Regions from separate parts of the Aneurinibacillus baijiui genome, predicted to be linked through region 1. Evidence: riboswitches for the same ligand, from Rfam matches in the RefSeq annotation. Region 1 holds a riboswitch; each other region holds the start of a gene.
What was found. A riboswitch is a leader RNA that binds a small molecule or an ion and turns the genes downstream of it on or off. The one in region 1 is predicted to bind thiamine pyrophosphate.

Region 1 (6,854 bases):
GCAAGCACAGCGCAAAGCAATAAAGCACAATAGGCCCAGTCCATCCCTGATATGCTTGGAACATAATAATACGTCCGCGGCTTCGCACCGTCAAATCCGCGGGCTTCCATCGCTACAGCGACGCGCTCCGCTTTACGGATGCCCTGTGTGAACAGCGGCAGCGTATAGCGGGCAAAGGATTTCAGTCTTCCCTGCGTATGGAAGCCGCGAATGCGATGGGCGGCTTTCATCTGTGCCAGTTCGCTTTGGAACAGCGGGATAAAGCGCAGACCCGCCAGCAGACCGTAGCCCCATTTGGGGGCAAGACGATATTGATGGATTAAGCTCATTACCAATTGTGTCGTATCGGTTGTAGAGGTGAATAAAAGTCCGTACGTAACAAAGCCGAGCATGCGAAATGCGATGGTTAGCCCGTGATACATGCCTTCTGTTGTAACGCGGAACCAGGCAAATTGCCAGACGACATGCACTCCTTTGCCGAATGCGGCCAGCATCCAGAATACGAGTAGGAAGAAGCCGAAGTAAGGAACGATCCGCCGCAGCAAATAGCGCACATTCCAGCCGCCGAACAGCATGCCTATCGCAAGCGCAAGCAGCCACAGCAGCGCGGATGTAATAGGGTCTGCTACCGCCATAAGAAACAGCATGACTATAAGGTGGGCGGTAAGCTTTACTGCTGGATTAATATGCGCCAAGCGTGATGTGCTGCTGTTCATGCTGTCGCCTCCGTTTCCATTCATAAGCGGTTGGCCGGATTAGGCCGGGCAGCGGTGTGCTGCTTGAAAACAGATCATACGGCGCTCCGTCAAAACGGATGGCTCCGTCCGAGATCCAGAGAACTCGGTCGGCGTATTGGTTGACGAGCTCCATATCATGCGTCACCATGACGATGGAGGTACCCTGTTCTTTGCGCTGGGCCAGCCGGGCGAGCAGTTGAGCAGACGTGGCTGCATCCTGTCCGAAGGTTGGTTCGTCAAGCAGCAATACCTTTTGATCAAAAAGCAGCATGGTCGCTACGCTGAGCCGGCGCTTCTGTCCCTGGCTTAAGGTAAAGGGATGGGCGTCACGGTGCGCATCCAGGGCAAATTCATAGAGCAGCCGCATCGTCCGCTCATGAAGAACGGAAGCGTCAATCCCGCGCTGACGTCCGCCAAAAGCAATTTCGTCATACACCCGGTCGGTCACAAACTGAAGCTCCGGGTTTTGAAATACGAAGCCGATCTGCTCGTACAGCTTTTTGGCCGACCATGCATGGAGGGGGCGTCCCATGTAATGAAGCGTGTCCCGTTTTCCTTTTCTCAGGCCAGCTAGCGCTTGCAGCAGGGTGCTTTTGCCTGCCCCATTTTCCCCGATTAGTACTGTCCATTCTCCTTCCCTGATGGAGAAGGAGACAGCATCAAGCACCGGATGGTTGCCGTATCCAAGAGTAAGGTCGGTAGCTGTATAGATTTCTTTATAGTCATTCTTATCACGGTACGAGTCGGCACGTGCCTTGGTACAATGAAGTGAAGCATCCCACGCTTTGGCCAGCGGATGGGACTCGTCCGCTGCGACCTCATCCATTGTGTAGGGAAAGAGGCGGGGACGCCAGATACCTGCTTGCTCCATCTCTTTTTCATAGCGCAGGAGAACTTCCTGCGGTGTACCTTCCCCGATGAGCTGTCCGTTTGCGTTCAGCACAATCACCCGATCCATCCAGTCAATCAATCCGTCAAGCACATGCTCGACAAATACCATGGTTTTTCCTGTTTCTGCAATGGTTTTAAGCTGTGCAAATACATCGCTTCGTCCCTGCGGATCAAGCTGGGCGGTCGGTTCATCGAAAAACAGCACATCGGCTTCCAGCGCCAGCAGGCAAGCAAGGGCCAGCCGCTGCTTCATGCCGCCGGAGAGCGTCTCAATGGGTGTGTGCTTCGGTACAAAAAGACCGGCTTGTTCCATCGCCTGCCCGATGCGTTCGTCCATCTCTGCGCGGGGGATGCAGCGATTTTCTAAGCTAAACGCAATCTCATCTCCAACGGTTAGCATACAGAATTGCGCATCTGGGTCTTGAAACATAACACCGACAGAGGAGGAACGTGTTACAGTTCCCTCCATCTCCGCTTCAATCGCATGAGGAATGATGCCGGATAGCACAGATAGCAGCGTAGACTTTCCACAGCCGGAAGGTCCGAGCAGTAGAACCTTTTCTCCGGGCTGTATGGAAAGGGACAGATCACGCAGCGTATAGACATCAGCATCATAAAAACGGACGGAAAGATTCTTACATGCCAGATGCGGAGTCATAGCCCTCACCCCGCTGTCCTCTGCGCTGCCGCATGATTTCGTATTGACCAAGGATACCGGTTTTCGCCAGTGACTCGGCCAGAACTTTGCCCAGCAGGCCACCTAGGATCATGCCGCTTACGATGCGTAGGGTAAACGTTGCGGTCAGCACACCTGGTGTATAATAGCCGAATCCGTTGGCGATCAGGCTGTATGCCATGCTGCCCACAGCGGCTAAAGCACCTGATAGCATCAGGGTAAATACGTTATATTTTTTATAGCGGAACAAGAAGAAGGCAAGTTCTGCTCCAAGGCCCTGGGCAAAGCCGATCAAAAGGGAAGAGAGGCCGAAGTGACTGCCGGTAAATACCTCCACAGCCGCTGCCGCCAGCTCGGCAATCAGCGCAGCGCCCGGCTTGCGGACAATGAAGGCGACGAGTGGGCTTGCGACCACCCATACACCGAACATAAATTCCGCACCGACCGGTCCTACGAGCGCCGAGATCGGTAGCCACAGTGTAGACCAGCCAAGATAAAGCACTCCGCAGGCGATCGAAAGTACGACCGCCAGCACAACCTCGCGCATTTTCCAGCTCATCGTTTGCTTACCTGTCCGATTTCTACTGGCCATTCCTGTTTCGTATACGCCATATCCCAGAACAAGTATTCCAACTGGCAGCTTGTTAAGAAATGCCGGGTCATTCTTTGTTTTTCCGCTTCATCGGCGTGTTCAGCCCAGCGGTTGAGCCGTTCGCAGAATGCATCTGTGAGCGCGTTCATGGATGCCTCGCCATAAAAAGTAATCCAATCATAGAACGGATGCGCTGGAGATGGATTCACTTCCTTCATCAGCTTTTGGCCGATTTCTAGATACGTCCACGGGCATGGCAGCAGCACGGCGATGATTTCACCAAGCGTGCCTTCATGGGCGACCGTCAGCATATGGCGGGTATAGTGGCTTGCGTTCGGTGCCAACGGATAACCCTGCAGATCTTCATAGCGCACTCCGGCTACGCGGCACAGATTATTGTGCGGGTGGGCTTCTCCGTGCAGCGTAAAGGAAACCTGCTCCGCAAACATTGCCATATCTTCGCGCGCGTCGCATTTAGAGATGGCGATGCCGTAGATGCGGGCGAATGTATTAAGATATTCAAAATCCTGTTTTACATAATGAATAATAGCCTCTTTGTCCAGATCACCGTTGGCAATGCCTTGCACGAATGGGTGAGCAAAAATGGCTTCAAAAATTGGATCGGCCTCCCGGCGAAGCTGTTCAGTAAATGTCATCATACAAATTCCTCCTACGTAGTTGGTTTTTCAAAAGAAGACATTCCACAGGGGCGGCCGTCTCAAAATAAAAAGCCGCTCTATCATAGAGCGGCATACGAGACGAAAAGCATGTGCCAACCATAAAGGCATGGCGTATCATCGCTGCCACTTTCCTACGCTGGTATAATCCAGATCAGGTTCAAAGGGATCAAAGCAGTGCTTTATCTCAGCCATTACGGCACCCCTAGTGGACTTCCTTATGAAATTATCCGTAGAATAGCAGGTTATCTGGAAACTGTCAAATATTTGTCGGTGATTTTAACTTTTTCGCAACTTTTTTCTGTGGGGTTGCATCTATAATGATAGTAGTAATGCTAAAAAATTACGTAAGCATACAGAATGAGCGGTATAAAGAATGGAGACGAAAATATGAATAAGCAACAGGCAGTGCGTATGGGAAACAGAACCGGTATGCGCTGGCTTCTGCTGTGCGCTGGTGTAGTGTTCTTGCTTATCTATGCATCCGGACACGTGCAGAGCTATACGGAAGCAACGACGTATGAGAGGGCGATCCATAGTATCAAAGAAAAGAATTGGCCCGAAGCGCAGCGCTTGCTGCAAGAGGTAACAGATGTTGAGGATGCGAAGACGCTTCTTATATATGTACAGGCAAGGCGGGAGATGACGAATGGCGGGATGGGCGGTTATGCGGCGGCGCTGAGCAGTCTGCATAAAATTCCGGATGACTACCAGGGGGATCTGTATGAAGAAGTCACGGCGCTAAAACGTGATGTGCAAGCGGCTTGGCAGCTAGAGTTGAAGAAGGCGCAGACAGCACAGGACAAGCGCCCCGCACCGAAAGTGGGTATGACAAGAGAGCAGGTTCGTACATCGAGCTGGGGCGCGCCCAAATATATTAACCGGACCGAAACGGAAAACGGCGTGGTAGAACAATGGGTATATCCGGCCTATCGTTTTGTGTATGTAGAAAACGGAAAAGTAACGATTGTTCGGCCTTAGAATAGAAAAAGAAGCGCTCCCTATTTACCAACAAGGAGCGCTTCTTTTTGTTAAAACAACGCTAAGACCACATATAAAAAGGGAATTAGCCTTGTAACTCCACTTCTTTTTTCGGATAGTCTACCTTCTCGATTCGTAAATCACCCGGGCGGGCTGCTTGATAGACAGCGGAGCCGACAATATCCGCTACATTTTTGAGCTTTTCTTTGCTGATCTTATCTAGCGTATCATCTGGACTGTGATACCACGGTTCTACCGGTGCATGGATGAACAGGGCGGATGGAATACCAAGCGCATGGAAGGATTCGTGGTCGCTGCGTCCTTCCTGACCATACGGGAGCACTCCGCTCAGGCGGGAGCTTGCCGCTGCTCCGAGATCGGTCACACGGTTTTTCTCCCCGTCAATTGTATACATGATCAAATCCCCTGCGTCCCGGCTGCCGACCATATCCAATTGGAACATGCCGATTGTGCGCTTGATTTCATCCGGAGTTAGTGTAGCCGCATATTTCTCTGAGCCGATCAGGCCGTTTTCCTCTGCCCCAAAGGTAACGAAGCGAATCTCCGTATCGGTTTTCAATTTGGACATAATGCGTGCTAACTCAAGCGTGACGGCCACGCCGGATGCATCGTCATTAGCGCCTGGTGCTCCCTCTACGGAGTCATGGTGTGAACCGATGATGATCATATCTTTTGTATTTTTCTTGTTGGCATTTGGCTTCTTGGTCGCGATTACGTTATGTGATGTCAGCTTTCTCACTTCCGAACCTGCTACCTTGACTGTAGCCGTTACCGCTTCTCCTGCTTTGAGCTTGGCAGCCAATGCTTCGCCGTCCGCTTTGGTAATCCCCACAGCGGCGACGAAGGAGGCATCGGCGCCGCCTAATGTACCATCAAGTTTGCCATCTACGTTGTTGTAGATAATAATCGCTTTGGCGCCTTGTTTGGCGGCATTTTTTACCTTCTCGCCAAAGGTAAGGCTTCCGCGTTGTACAAGGGCGATTTTGCCTGTCAGGTTTTTGCCTGCCACATCGGCTTCTGTACCAAGCCCTACATCAACCAATTCAGCCGTTACATTTCCGTTAGGTGAATATGTAAACACATGGGCTTCTTTCGCCTCGTTTCCTATATGCAGGGAGACTTCGGAAGGTGCTTTATAGCCTTCGAATTGAAATGGCTGCACGTCAACTTTATAGCCGAAAGATTTGAACTGCTTCTCAATATAGCGTACACTCTGCAATTCTTCAGGAGATCCGGCTACGCGAGGTGTCTTGGCTAGCGTTTCGATCGTGCGGTACATCGCATTTGCATCTGTTTTCTTTACAATCTGCTGATCAAAAGCTTTTTGGGCTTGCCCCTGCCCATGCTTGGCCTGTTCAACATGAGCGGGAGGTGCTGCGTATACAGCGGTGCTTCCCGCTAATAGACTTGCTGCGAGAAGAGTAGAGAGAAATGTTTTGCGCATTATGTACTTCCTCCTTATATTTTTATCATTGTAAATTTTTTAACTATTTTAAATTATGTACGATCTATTATTATATGCCAAGGGTATACAGTCCGACATTGGTTTAGGAAAGAAAAAGGAAATAATTGTTTGTTATCTATTAATTTATAAGAAAAAAATCTCAGGAAATTTTTTCTGTCCGGGTCGATAGATAAAATTTTTTCAATCCATGTTTTGCTTGACGGCATCATGGCGCTGCAGGAGGAAGTGTGTATTGGTGTTGGTATTGTTGATGTGCATGATCCCATTCAGCTTTATGGATTATTATAAGTGGAAGCTGCCGCGCCGCTCCTTGCATTGCGCGATGTAGAAATAGTCAAAAATAAATCCCGAAGTTCGCAGGATGTATGCGAACTTCGGGATTACTTGTGTTGTCTATCGTCTTTGATTCTCTGTATCTTTCATGCGGTTCTGCTCATCAGCTGTTCGCTGGCTGTCTTCGATTTCTTGATTCATCTGATTTTCTGGCTGGCCTTCCTGCTGGTTTTTTACATAGGCAGCGAATTGCTGTTTCTGCTTATCTGTCTCTCGTTTGTTTCGCAGTAGTTCTTCTTTGCGTTCTTCGCTGTTCATGGTACATTCCCTCCTACAATCAGGATGTAGTTACCAAATACCCGATGCCTGGGGCGATGAAACGATTGAAACAAGACGAGGAGTCCTATCGTGTTACGGCTGCTGTGAAAAAGGTGTGGCGTTAGGCCATGCATTGGGTCGAGCGGGTGATGTGAGCCAGTTGGATGCAGGTGGAGTATAGGCCGCCCCAGCAAGAATGCGTCTCCCCTCCTGGATTGCCGCA
Region 2 (6,854 bases), on a different contig from region 1:
TCATTCCGCTGGGGCAGGCTGGTGCGCTCTGGTTTATTATTCCGTCGATGTTGACGATTGTTAGCCTGTCTATGGTAGCACGCTGGTATCAGCTGCGTATTCCCGAGATTGCAATCAAAGGAAAGGCCATGGACGGGGAGAATCAATACGGGGCGCTCACATTGCTGGTGGTTGTGGTGATGATGCGTTCGTGGATTCACAGCGGGATTGCCAGCTTTCTGCCGCTCTACATTACAGAAGCGCGCGGGCTGTCGATTGCAACGGCGCAGTATTACGCATTTGTTTTCTTAGTGGCCGGCGCGCTTGGTACATTCCTTGGTGGTGCACTATCCGATAAATTCAGCGAAAGGAAGATCCTTCTGTTTTCTATGGCAGGTTCGATCCCGTTTACGCTTCTGATCCCGTTTTTGGACGGATGGCTGTTATATGTGAATACGTTCGTGCTAGGCTTTATCAGCTTAAGCAGCTTTGCGGTCACGGTGGTATATGCGCAGCGGCTTGCACCGGGCAAGATCGGTCTTGTATCGGGCCTGATGATTGGGCTTGCGATTGGCGCGGGCGGTGTCGGTGCGACGGTGCTCGGATTTCTTGCAGATAAGATCGGATTGATCACAGTAATTGAATTGCTTATTATTTTCCCTATTCTCGGTGTCGTGCTAGGGTTCAAGCTTCCCGATATGGGAATACGAGGAAGCAAACCGCCTGTACAAGTAGACAAAGCCGACAACGTACGCAATTTTGGATAAGTAGATAGGACGTGCCGATCAATATTCTGATCGGCACGTTTTTTAGTAAGAGAGAAAAGAAATCCTGCTTACACAAGACTTTTCCAATACGACCATGCGGTAAGATAGTGCGACAAATCTTGCGGATGATGCTTCCTGCATGCTGCCAAACGACAATAGAGAGCAATCAGCACTTCCTCCCGCAGCCATGCAGGATCGTTAGCTCTTGCGGGATACAGATGGATAGCGGCAGGTATGATCGCATCAAGAACCAGCTCATCCGGTGAGGAACAGAATGCGAATGTAAGGTCATATATAGGTGGACCAAGTACCGGGATGGGGTCGATGATCCCTTGCAGGTCTCCCTGACTATCAAATAAAAAGTTATGGATGCCGCAGTCTCCATGAAGCAGATAAGGATCAGCATTCCCGCATAGTCTTGAGGAATCTTGTGCTGCTTTTTGTACCATCTCAAAGTCTGTGTCAGGTACACAACCTGAAACGAATGGCTTCGCTTCAGTAATGCGTTTGATGAGAAAGTCAGACCATGATGAAGATGGCTCATCTGCCCAGCCCCAGCCGTATAAACTCCTGCACGGCTGATAGAAGTGAAACAGATGGGTAGAAAGAGTATGCAATAACTTGGTTTTTGCGCCCGGATGGTAGTTATGGTTGTCTGGTATGTATGTATAGATAACGTATCGCTGCATTGGATCGACATAGTATAGATCCGGCAGGATAGAAACATGTTTGTATGCAGTAAGAAATGCGGAAGTGACTTCAATTTGTTTTCTGTCCTCCGTTTTAATTACAAAAAGCGCATTGTTATCACATGATAGGATGCCAACTATGCTGGCAGTCGTTCCAGACATGGAGGTAAAGGTAACATTTTCTTGCGGGAGTACTTTTTTTTGCTGCAGTTCTTTGATGAAGGTTTGGATAGCGCTGTCCATGCTTGCGTCCTTCTTTCTAATGGATTGTTTTATAATAAAAGAACGCAGCCAAAAAGGATGCGTTCATCTTTGTATACTTATTCGTGCTGGCTGATGCATGTCTTGACTAGCGTGACAGGGAGTGCGGCGTAAGCAGAGAAGCACGCGTCGATAAGAGGAGCAGAATGACCGCACTATTAATCAAAATCTCCGGCACAAGATAGGAAATGTTATACAAAAGAGAATACCAGGCGACCGGCATGCCTTCAGGTGCAAAACTCCCGAACCAGATGACACCGGAAGCGAAATGGCAGGTGAAGCGAAGCACAGCGGCAAGCGTAATGCCTGCTACCGCGCGTGCAAGCGTGGTAGTTTTACCTGCGATGCGGGCGGCGAACAACCCGGACAGCCCAATTGCGGCATACGGGATTGGGTAGTCAAGCAGCACCTGAATCGGGTGATAGATGGAGCCGCCAATCATCAGTTTTAGCAGACCAACAATTAGTCCGGCGATCAATCCGGCCTTTATGCCGCGGCGAAAAGAGAGCAGCACAATCGGAATCATCACAAGTGAGATGGAACCGCCCTGCGCCCAGAAACCGCCAAATTGGATAAAACTCAATGCATATGCCATTGTAGCCATGATCGCTGTCTCTACCATAATAAGCAATCGTTCATTTCTCATTATTTGATCCTCCTTCTATGTGTAATCAATGCAAAAAAAGCGCCCTTCCCGCTGTCGAGAAGTGCGCATGTGCACATCGTTTGAACTTTCCTACGCTGGCATCATCCAGATCAGGTGAGTAAGGGTTCTGAGTGCGGGAACTCAATCTCAGCCGACAGGCGGCACCCCCAGTTCAATATCGTATGGAATTATAACGTAAAAGACTGGATTTATTGTAGCATATTCTATACACCTGGCAAAGTCTGTGCTGTGAAAAAAGAAGTGTACAGAAAGAATTTAGAAAAATCTATATGATACATCAATTAAAAAAAGTTAGGATTTGCTTGTCAGAAATCCTTTAGTATGGTATAACTTCATCTGTCTACCACACTAAAGGGGGAACCGGAGTTGTTTAATGCAGTTGTTGTGTCTGTGTTCGTCGTTGTGGTGTTGTCTCTGCTGCGGATCAACGTTATATTCGCGTTGATTGCCGCTTCAATTACGGCTGGTCTGATTGCAGGATTGCCGTTGACGGAGACGATTTCTACAATGATTAATGGAATGAGCGGACAGATGGAGACCGCGCTTAGCTATGTACTGCTCGGAATGTTTGCGGTCATGATTGCGCGTTCGAATATTACATCGATTCTTGTAAAGAAATTAATTGGCATATTGCGAGGCAAGCGGGGAGTGTTGCTTGTGACGATCGCTGTTGTGGCGAGTTTATCGCAAAATGCGGTCCCTGTGCATATTGCTTTTATTCCTATTTTAATTCCACCGCTGCTCTCTTTATTTAACCAGATGAAGATTGACCGCCGCGCGATTGCCTCTGCGCTGACATTCGGCCTGCAGGCACCTTATATTATGATCCCGGCAGGATTCGGTCTGATCTATCATCGTATTGTCGTCAATGAGATGGAGAAGAATGGAATGAGTATGGGGTTATCCATGTTTCCTAAAGCGATGCTTATTCCGGGTCTGGGGATGATACTAGGCCTTCTTGTTGCTTTATTCATTACGTATCGTAAGCCAAGAAAATATATCGATAAAGAAAATGTACTTGCTCCTTCAACCAATCAGGAAGAATCGACCACATTTACTTATAAGCATGCGTTAACGCTTGTATCGATTGCAGGGGCATTGAGCGTTCAACTATGGACAGAATCGCTTGTGCTTGGCACACTCTCAGGTATTCTATTAATGTTTCTCTTCCGTGTGGTTCGTTTGCCGGAAGGTGATGACGTAGTACAGCGGGGCGTAGCGATGATGGGATTCATTGCTTTTGTTATGCTGCTTGCATCCGGCTATGCTTCGGTGCTTCAAGAGACAGGTGCGGTGAAAGAGCTGGTCGCAGCAAGTGGAGATGCGCTGCAGGGCAGTCAATTGATCGCTGCTGCACTTATGCTCTTGATCGGGCTGCTTATTACGATGGGAATCGGTTCTTCATTTGGAACGGTGCCGATTATTGCTGCCATTTTTGTTCCGCTCTGTTCTGAATTGGGCTTCTCTATGCTGGCAACGGCTGCGTTGATCGGTACAGCGGGCGCGCTTGGCGATGCGGGATCACCTGCTTCAGACAGTACGCTTGGGCCAACTTCAGGGTTGAATGCTGACGGACAGCATCATCATATATGGGATACGTGTGTACCGACATTTTTGCATTACAATATTCCGTTATTTGTTTTTGGTCTAATCGCAGCTATGGTATTATAAGAAAAGCGTCGAGTCCGCTTAGGCGAGACTGCGACGCTTTTTTATAACGTAAGAAGCAGGCTATGCGATTTTTAAGCTAACAACGAGAACAACACCCAATACAAGGACGGCAGAACCAGCCATCAGGCGTACATAATTGGCAAGCATTTTCTTGCGCAGTTTCGCATTGTCAGCCCCTGCTTGATTGAGCACTTTTTTCTTAAAGCGATTGCCGTAGAATGTAATCAGACCGATGGAGAGCAGAACGATCAGCGATCCGGTATCTTGCATGAAGCGCAGCCAGAAGGCGGTCTCTTGTCCCATCAAGCCTAAGTTGAGCATCATCATAAGACCGCTTACCATGACGATGAGTGCACTTGGATTTAACAGCCAGTTAACGATTGTAATGAGGGAGCGAACAATGCCTTCTGTTTCTTGTGAGCCGCCTCGCTTATTAAGGGTGTACAGAACGAGAGCTAAAGAAAGCAGTCCGCCGAACCAGATGGCAAGACTTCCAATATGCAGGAAATAATAGAGCGAATGCATAAATGTCCTCCTTCGTATACTATGAATAATCAAACCTGACTATTTTTACACTATTATTATAAGGTTAATTGATTTCTATAGTCAAGCTTGATTATAATGAGAATAACTAGGAAAAAGGGGATGTAGAAATGGATGAAAGAGCGTTGCTGCTGCTGGGGCTATTAAAGAATCAGAGTCAGCACGGCTATCAAATTAATGAATTTATTGAAAGAAACCTAGGAAAAGTTATGGATTTGAAGAAAGCAACGGCCTATGCAATTCTGCATCGTTTGCATGAGGCCGGTTATGTTGAGTTCTATACGGAACAAGAAGAAAATCGCCCGCCACGCAAAGTGTATTCCATTACCAAAGAAGGCGAGGAGCAGTTTTATCGGCTGCTGCATGATGATCTAGCGCGCTTAGAGCATGGGATGGCGCTTCCAGGAGATATAGGTTTGATGTTTCTTGATTATCTTCCGCCAGAAGAAGCGCTGCGCAGTCTTGAAGTGGGGCTTGCCCATATAGAAGAGCAGATTCAATCATATAAGCAGGTACCTGAGCATAAGCACCAGCCCAGTGTGGACTTGGCGATTGACCGCCGTCGCAGGCTGATGCAGAGCGATCGGGATTGGCTTTTCGATACGATTGAGAAGCTGCGTGAGCGCACAAAGGCATAGAAAAAAGGAGTGGATTTACCGCTCCTTTTTTCTATAGCTTGGTAATGAAGTTGCATTATCTTTTATTCGTAGGATGCTTCGAAAATACGCAGCACTTCATCGGCCGAGAGATTATGCGTGCTAGCGATTGAATCGGTGTCATTTCCGTTTACTCGAATGGTTTCGTCAGCCAGAAGGCGTAAATCTTCACGTTTAATTCCAACACCTTTTAGCGTATCATAAACGCCGATTTCTTTATACCAGTGTATAAGTGACTCAATCCCGGCCTTTGCTGCAAGGGTATCATCCTCCTCGGTGATGCGGAAGACGTTGCGGGCCAGCCGCGCCAGTCGGTGCGGTCTGTCCTTGAGGATGATCTGCTCGAAATACGCAGGTGTGATGATAGCAAGACCGCGTCCGTGTGAGATATCATAGTGAGCCGATAAGGTATGCTCCATGGCATGAACAGGGAACGGGCCGCCGCGCCCTGCGCTGGCGATTCCGATAAGGGCAAGCGTGCTCGTCCACAAAAGATTGGCGCGCGCCTCATAGTTTTCCGGGTCATCCAAGGCTTTTTTGGCGTAGATGAGCGTATTGCGCATCAGGCCTTCCGTCAGCTCGTCCTGTACGTTCGCATGCTCATCCCCTGTCATATATCCTTCATACAGGTGGGTAAACATATCCGCTGCCCCGTCTGCTGTATAGGAAGCTGGTACAGTATAGGTCAGCTCCGGATCAAGGATGGCCGCTTTCGGGAAGAGAGCGGGTCCGCCAATACCTGCCTTTTCCTTTGTCTCCCAGTTGGTAATGATGGCGCCCGAGTTAGCCTCCGAGCCGGTTGCCGCCAATGTAGGAATCGTAATAATCGGCAGCGCTTGTTTGATTGGCAGCAGTTCCTTCCATTTGCTTGCTTTGCTGCCCCGAATATATTCATGTATGGGTCGGCCAGATAACGTTATAGCAGCAATTGCTTTGCTCGCATCCATAGCGGACCCGCCGCCAAGCGCAAGAATAAGCTCACATTGTTCCTCGCGTGCAATGCGACCTGCTTCGTCAATGGTAGTCGCACGCGGATTCGGTTCGATACGATCGAATAGAACATAGTCTATTCCTGCTTTTGTTAGCGAGGCAACTACCTTATCGAGTGAGCCGGTTTTCTTTGTAGAGGAGCGTCCGGTTACCAGCAGTACCTTTTTGGCATATTGCGCAACAATGTCCCCGGTTTTTTCTACTTCCCCTTTTCCGAAATGGATGCGGGTTGGCATATTCAATGTGAAATTTAGCAAGATAATGGCCTCCTTCATATATAATTTTGCTAAGATAGTGGCATCATAGTATCTTTCCCTTTTTGAACACCATTTCATCGTCTCATACTTACTTTTTCATAGCAAGTTTTTCCTCAATTCGGATAGGCTAAAGACAAAGGAGGAATGCATCGGATGAATTGGATCTATTGGATTGCGCTGTTCAATACGAAGTTTCAAGCGAGCTGTCTTGTGAAACGGATGGAAGAAGATTGGTGGACAAAAGGGTATCGCAGTCCGCGGATTGTTGAGATTTTCCGGGTAAAAGATGGACGATATGGAGTTCGGTATATGTGGTAATACAGATGAGCTATTCTATACAGCGAATGGCTTGTCCATGTTGTACCAGAGATAGG
Region 3 (6,854 bases), on a different contig from region 1:
GTAGGCAATACAAGACGCGTACTCGTATCAGAGCTGGCTGGTCAGAGCAACCTATTGTTCAAGGCGCAGGAGCTTAATATCGATTTGGATAAAAACACACCCGAGGGCCGTGCAATTATTCAGCGGGTAAAGGAACTTGAGCACCAAGGATATCAGTATGAAGGAGCGGAAGCGTCGTTTGAGCTGCTCGTGCGCAAGGGACTTGGTGAGTATGAAGAAGTGTTTACTGTTGAGTCGTTCAAAGTATTAATGGAAAAGGTTGGCGAACAGGATGCCGTCACGGAAGCTACTGTAAAGGTTAAGGTGAATGACAAAATTGTCCATATGGTAGCGGAAGGGAACGGTCCGGTCAATGCGCTTGACAACGCATTGCGCAAAGCTGTCGAATCGTTCTTCCCTGATATTAATGAAATGTACCTGACTGATTACAAAGTACGGGTATTGAGCGAACAGGATGCAACAGCTTCCAAAGTGCGGGTATTAATAGAATCGACCAAAGAAGGCGAGAGTAGTTGGAGCACAGTAGGTGTCTCGGCCAATGTGATTGAAGCAAGCTGGGAAGCGCTGCTCGATAGTATGCGTTATGCGCTGATGGGACGTCTCGAAGAAGCGGCCGACATCCGGCTTGATGAGACAGAGAGATACGGAATTTTGAATCATTAAAATAATGAAAGGCGGAGCCACTGCATAGATGGGGCTCCGCCTTTATTATGGCGAGATTTACTATTTGGTATAACGCTGTAGAATACGATCGACAGAAGCACCATAGGATTCGCCAAAAAGCATAAGATGAACGAGTAGATAATAGAGCTGATAGAACGGCTTCCGCTCTTTGTAGCCAGCATGGTCAAGCGGATTCACTTCATTATATGCATCATAAAATGCGGATGGAAAGCCTCCAAATAGTTCGGTCATTGCCATGTCCTGTTCGCGATCTCCATAGGAAGACGCGGGATCGATCAATACAGGCGTAGAGCCGGTCTCATCCTCTGTGCTCATCCAGTTGCCGCTCCATAGGTCGCCGTGCAGAAGGGAGGGAAGAGGATTGTGGTTAAGCCAGCGATTGATTTGTGCACAGAGAGTCTCAAGCCTATGAAGCCGCTTGCTTGGCCAATCCTGTTTTCCGAGATGTAAGAACATGCCCAACCGCTTCTCAGCATACAGCTTCGCCCAATTATCGCTCTGTCCCTTCGGCTGTGGCAGACGACCGATAAAGCCACCCTGCTCCTGTCCATAACTTTCGCCCGTACAGCGATGCTGCCAAGCAAGCCCGTGTCCAAGCGCCTTAGCTGCGCTGCCTGATTTATGACCAGGCTCGATCCATTCGAGCAGCAGGAAATCGTCGTCCGCTTCTCTAACAACCGGTACATATACACCGGTACGGTGTTTCTCATGTGCATTGCGCAATAACGCCAGTCCACGGCTCTCCCAGGCAAAAAAGCCTGGCGGAGCATTCAATCTCCACTTGAGAAAGCAGCGCTCTCCATTGATGCGTACGGCTGCCGCTTCACATATATCTCCTCCGCTTACAGGTTCCTCAATCGTTACCTCATATGCTGCAAGTTTTCTAAGAAGCTGAGCGGGTATGCTCATTACATGCTCATGCCTTCCATTGGACTGCTTGCCTGCGCATACCGTTTTCTTGGAATTCGCCCTCCTTCATAGCCTAGCCGCCCTGCTTTGGCCGCAAGCATCATCGCTTCTGCCATTTTAACTGGATCGGCGGCACCGGCTACGGCTGTATTAAGCAGAACGCCATCAGCCCCAAGCTCCATGGCAATCGCTACATCGGATGGAGTTCCAATCCCTGCATCGATAATAATCGGAACGCGTGCTTCCTCAATGATGATGCTTAAATGAAGCGGATTGAGAATACCTTGGCCGCTGCCGATCGGGGAGGCGCCAGGCATGACTGCATGAGCGCCTGCTTCCTGTAGATGACGCGCTAGCACAGGATCATCATTCGTATAGGGAAGAACGATAAATCCATCTTCGACAAGAACTTTTGTTGCCTCTAAAGTTGCAAGCGGATCAGGCAGGAGGGTTTTCATATCTGCGATGACTTCGACTTTAATCATATCGCACAAGCCTGAAGCACGAGCAAGACGTGCAATGCGTACCGCTTCTTCCGCAGTGCTTGCTCCGGCTGTATTAGGCAGGAGCTTGTATTTCTTCAGATCAAGCTGTTCTAAAAAATTCGGTTGTGCCGGGTCATAAATATTCATCCGGCGTACCGCGAAAGTAAGAATCTCTGTTTCCGAGACATCCACGGCACGGCGCTGGATATCAAAATCCGCAAATTTGCCTGTGCCAAGCAGGAGTCGGGATGAGAAAGTATAAGGTCCAATTGTGAGCATTATCGATCAACCTCCACCAACGAAATGTACAAGCTCAATTATGTCACCGTCTGTAAGTGCTGTACTTGTGTGCTGTTGTTTTTGCAGGATGTCGCGGTTGATTTCCACCACGACGATACGATCGGCTAGATGCAGGTATTCAAGCAGTTGTTGGACATTTACTATGGTGCTTGGTACATTTTGCACTTCGCCATTAATCGTGAGTGTCATGAGAGTGATGCCTCCTAACTTTATAAGGTTGCGTGTGCATCTCCTGTTACCATATCAGCGATGATCTTTCCGGTAAGCGGACTGAGAAGAATTCCATTGCGATAATGTCCGGTAGCGGCCAATACATTCGCATAGGAAGCGATCGGGCCGCAATATGGCATACCGTCCTCTGTTTGTGGACGTAGACTGGCCCATGCTTTTTCTAACGGGCAGTTCTTAAGTTCAGGCAGGAGTCGAATGGCTTTTGCCATGAGCGCCTGCAGCCCATCGATAGTCAGACGGCTGTCAAATCCGCAATCAGCAGACGAGGCTCCAATCAGTAGACGATTGCCATCTTTGGGTACGATATAGCAGCCGTCGGCATACATTGTTTTTTGTACGGGCTGCCGCATTGATAGGACAGAGAAAGCCTCGCCTTTAATCGGAAAGACGGCAAGAGTCAGACCAAGCATATGTGCGATGCGTCCGCTCCAGGCTCCGGCGGCTAGAACATATTGTTTTGCCGTCCATTTACCGCGCGAAGTCACGATGCCAGTAACATGCTCGCCCTCCTGTTCGATATGAAGCACTTCACAATGTTCCACAAGCTCCGCTCCATGGCGGGCGGCGGCAACTGCAAAGGCTCTCGTTAAATCAGGTGCAGAAACCTGGGTATCATCTGGCAGATACAGAGCTCCGGCAATCTCACGGCTTACTTTAGGTTCCATCTTAATCACATCCGGCTGGTCCAGCCAGTCAGCACGAAGGCCGTGTGTTTGCTGCCAGCAACCGCGCTGCTTAAGAGCTGCGGCCTCCTCGGTGGTCCAAGCAATACGAAGCATCCCGGATTCATTTAAGCCGATATCAATATCGGACGCCGCCCTAAGCTCTTCTGCCAATTCCTTGAACATCGCCCGGCTTCTGAGCGACAGATCAACGAGCGGTCCTGGTTCGGTAAATTCTACTTGAGCACCGAGCATGCCTCCTGCCGCACTTGAAGCGTGCGCACCGATCGTGTCCCGTTCCAAGACAGCGACCTTTTTTCCACGCTTAGAGAGCTGATAGGCGATAGAGACGCCGATGACTCCGCCCCCGACAATAATCACATCATACGTATTCATTTTCTTTTTTCCTCCCTGTTAGGAGGCCACGCATACCTGGGGGGTACGCGCGCATCCTGGATAGCCTGATGAAATTCCTTCACAGAAAGTACCGGATCGATCGACTGCATAACGGCGGATAATGCTGCAATACCCGTACATCCAGTTGCAAGCACATCCGCCGCACGATCTGGTGTAATACCTCCAAGCGCAATGACAGGCAAGTCGATGCTTTCGGCCATCTCTTGAAGTAGTTCAAGTCCACGACCCGGCTGGCCAAGCTTTGAAGCGGAGGGGAAAATATGTCCGTATAGTACATAATCGGCCCCTGCCGCCTCAGCAGCTTTTGCTTCAGATAGACTATGAACAGATACACCAAGTAATTGAGTAGGAGCCAGTTGGCGAAGTACGGCGGCTGGCATGCTATGGTAGGTGGCCTGGATGGCTGCCGCTCCGCTTGCTTGTGCGATATCTGCACGGTCATTAATTGCGAGCTTAGCGGAGGGGATACCAGACGCTGTTATTTGTTGCACCCATTCCCACAGTTCTTTGGCTGTCTTCTCTTTCTCACGCAGGTGAAAAAGATCAACATACGGATGAATTTGTGCCGCAATTCGGCAGACGACTGTAAGCGGCTGCGTGCCGCTGCTGAGTACGTGAAAAGCATGCCGCATTTTTGTACCTCCAAGCGTAAAATAAAAAAGCCGGGACCCTATATGGGACCCGGCTTGCCTGCATTGTATAAAATGCTTGTCTGCCGCCTACTTTCCTACGCTGGTACAAACCAGATCAGGTCCCAAGAGTTTAGAAACTTCATCGCGTTTCATTCTCAGCCCGGCTCATCGGGTTCCCCTAGTAGTACTTTCTTTGCTATTGAATTTTTTTCATTATAACAAATCTGAATAAGAATGGAGAAGAAAATTTTAAAAAACTTCTGTACATATGATGTGTGTGCTTTTATAAAATGGCCGCAACAAGTTTGCTTCGATGTAATAACCCTTCTCTTCCTGAGGTAATATACTACTAACTTGTTTGCTAGGTTATTCACTCAGGAGCGGAGGAGATTAGCATGAAGATCAAAAGAAAACAACAGGATACGTTTCGGAAAATCTGGCTATATCGTTTAAAAAATAATAAAACCATGATACTCAGACAGGCGATGGAAGAAGATGCGCGACATATTATTCATCGTCTGCATCGTGTGCTTGATGACGGTATCTACCTAGAAGAAGAAAAAGAGACGATGAACAGCGCAGAAGAGGAGGCCGCTTTAATTGGCCGCATGAAGCAGGAGGGGAGTCTGTACGCTGTGGCTGAATTTGGAGAAGTCATTGCTGGTGTGGCACAAATTAAGCGCGGCACTTTAGAGATGAATCGCCATATAGGTACATTTCGTATTTGGCTTGGACCGGAATTTCAGGGCTATGGCATCGGGTCGAAGCTGATGGATTATGCACTGCAATGGGCCGAGCATCAGAAGCTAGAGAAGGTGTGCCTTGATGTATTTGCGGATAACGAACGAGCCATTGAGATGTACAAGAAGTACGGCTTTGTTATTGAAGGTCGCCGCAAGGCCCAGTTTATCCTAGATGATAAGCATGTAGATGAAGTATTCATGAGCAAATTCATGTAACAAAGCGCAGGCACAAAACGGAATGACCGTTTGTGCCTGTTTTCCTTTTTTGGGTAGAAATTATAGAGAGACTTCGGGTAGAATAAGAAATAGTTTGTTTTTGCAGAGAAAGGAAGGAAATCATGAATTCATTCATAGCTTTTCAGCTGAAGCCGGAGATTCTGCAAGGTATTGCAGATTTATATTATAAAGAGCCAACTCCAATTCAAGCACAGGCGATTCCGCTGGCCCTTGAAGGCAAAGATGTTCTCGGACAAGCGCAGACAGGTACAGGGAAGACGGCTGCATTCGTTATCCCTATGCTTCAGAAGCTTGACCCAGATAAAAAAGATGTACAGGCGCTTGTGATGACACCAACGCGCGAGCTGGCTATTCAAATTGCCGAAGACATTGCTGATTTAGGCAAGCATATGGGAATTAGCGTATTGTCGCTGCACGGTGGACAGGATATTATGCGCCAGATCAGCAAGCTCTCCAAGCATGTGGACATTGTTGTAGGAACCCCAGGTCGGATTCTTGACCATCTGCGCCGAGAGACGCTTCATTTTGGACGGATTCATACGCTGGTCCTTGACGAAGCCGATAAGATGTTGGAGATGGGCTTTGTAGAAGAGGTAGAAGAAATCTTTATCCAGACCACCCACCAGAAGCAGGTCCTTCTATTCTCGGCAACTGTTCCGGATGGTGTTCGCCGTCTGGCGCATCGTTTTATGCGGGAGCCGCAAATTGTGCGCGTTGAGAAAAAGCAGATGACAGCAGAGAATACGAAAGAATCCTATTATGTAGTCAATCAGAGCGAGAAACTGGACGTGCTGATGAAGCTTGTAGGAGAGGCTAGGCCTTATCTGGCAGTCATCTTTGCCAATACGAAGCAGCGGGTTAATGAGCTGGTTCGCCGTCTACAGGAGAACGGTATCGAAGCCGAAGCGCTGCACGGTGATCTTAGCCAGAAAAAGCGTGAACAGGTAATGGATCTTTTTCGTGAGGCGAAATTTCAATATCTTGTGGCAACGGATATTGCTGCCCGGGGATTGGATGTAGAGGGGATTACCCACGTATTCAACTATGACATGCCTTCAGATGTAGAAAGCTATATTCATCGTGTAGGTCGAACAGGACGTGCAGGACAAGAGGGGGAAGCCATCTCGCTCATCTCTCCGCGTCAGAAGCAGTGGTTCGATCGCTTTTCCCGCTCCATTAGCGGCGGTGTTGAGCAGAAGTTCTTAGGCGGTAAAAAACGCGAGGAACGCAAAGTGCGCCGGAGAGTCGAAACTGCTGCTGAGGTTACGGAACAGGAGCGGCAGGCAGATGAACGAAGCGCGGAGAAAAAGCCGGCGGCCAAGCCGCAGGGCGGACGTGCCAAGGCGCAGCCAGCCAAAGTAAAGCCTGGCTACAAGAAAAAAATCCGTCTGGAAAAGGAAAAACAGCAGCGTAAAGAGCGCCGTAAATCCATTCAGGATTCATATAAGAAAAGAAAGAAAAAATAATGAAAAAACCGGGACGGAGGCTTTATTTAGCCGCTGTTCCGGTTTTTTTGTGCGAAAAGCGTGTTATGTTGCCTCCGTCGCTGTGTTA

Region 2: linked by a shared signal. The riboswitch ahead of thiT (energy-coupled thiamine transporter ThiT) and the one ahead of tenA (thiaminase II) in region 1 are both predicted to bind thiamine pyrophosphate.
Region 3: linked by a shared signal. The riboswitch ahead of AB3351_RS11165 (thiamine phosphate synthase) and the one ahead of tenA (thiaminase II) in region 1 are both predicted to bind thiamine pyrophosphate.

The regions. Positions count from the first base shown of each region.
Region 1 is NZ_JBFTXJ020000002.1:362,858-369,711, forward strand. It holds gene AB3351_RS05110 (energy-coupling factor transporter transmembrane component T family protein) at 1-716, opposite strand, end outside; gene AB3351_RS05115 (ABC transporter ATP-binding protein) at 682-2,286, opposite strand; gene AB3351_RS05120 (ECF transporter S component) at 2,264-2,863, opposite strand; gene tenA (thiaminase II) at 2,860-3,552, opposite strand; TPP riboswitch at 3,688-3,790, opposite strand; gene AB3351_RS05130 (hypothetical protein) at 3,964-4,554, shown strand; gene AB3351_RS05135 (M28 family peptidase) at 4,640-6,019, opposite strand; gene AB3351_RS05140 (hypothetical protein) at 6,434-6,631, opposite strand; gene AB3351_RS05145 (MBL fold metallo-hydrolase) at 6,725-6,854, opposite strand, start outside.
Region 2 is NZ_JBFTXJ020000001.1:528,175-535,028, forward strand. It holds gene AB3351_RS02535 (MFS transporter) at 1-746, shown strand, start outside; gene AB3351_RS02540 (phosphotransferase) at 815-1,678, opposite strand; gene thiT (energy-coupled thiamine transporter ThiT) at 1,785-2,342, opposite strand; TPP riboswitch at 2,413-2,521, opposite strand; gene AB3351_RS02550 (Na+/H+ antiporter family protein) at 2,730-4,034, shown strand; gene AB3351_RS02555 (hypothetical protein) at 4,095-4,559, opposite strand; gene AB3351_RS02560 (helix-turn-helix transcriptional regulator) at 4,688-5,215, shown strand; gene AB3351_RS02565 (iron-containing alcohol dehydrogenase) at 5,278-6,480, opposite strand; gene AB3351_RS02570 (hypothetical protein) at 6,634-6,798, shown strand.
Region 3 is NZ_JBFTXJ020000005.1:57,455-64,308, reverse strand. It holds gene cimA (citramalate synthase) at 1-663, shown strand, start outside; gene AB3351_RS11185 (fructosamine kinase family protein) at 724-1,593, opposite strand; gene AB3351_RS11180 (thiazole synthase) at 1,593-2,357, opposite strand; gene thiS (sulfur carrier protein ThiS) at 2,364-2,567, opposite strand; gene thiO (glycine oxidase ThiO) at 2,588-3,667, opposite strand; gene AB3351_RS11165 (thiamine phosphate synthase) at 3,664-4,320, opposite strand; TPP riboswitch at 4,396-4,510, opposite strand; gene AB3351_RS11160 (GNAT family N-acetyltransferase) at 4,716-5,279, shown strand; gene AB3351_RS11155 (DEAD/DEAH box helicase) at 5,402-6,766, shown strand; gene AB3351_RS11150 (PadR family transcriptional regulator) at 6,830-6,854, opposite strand, start outside.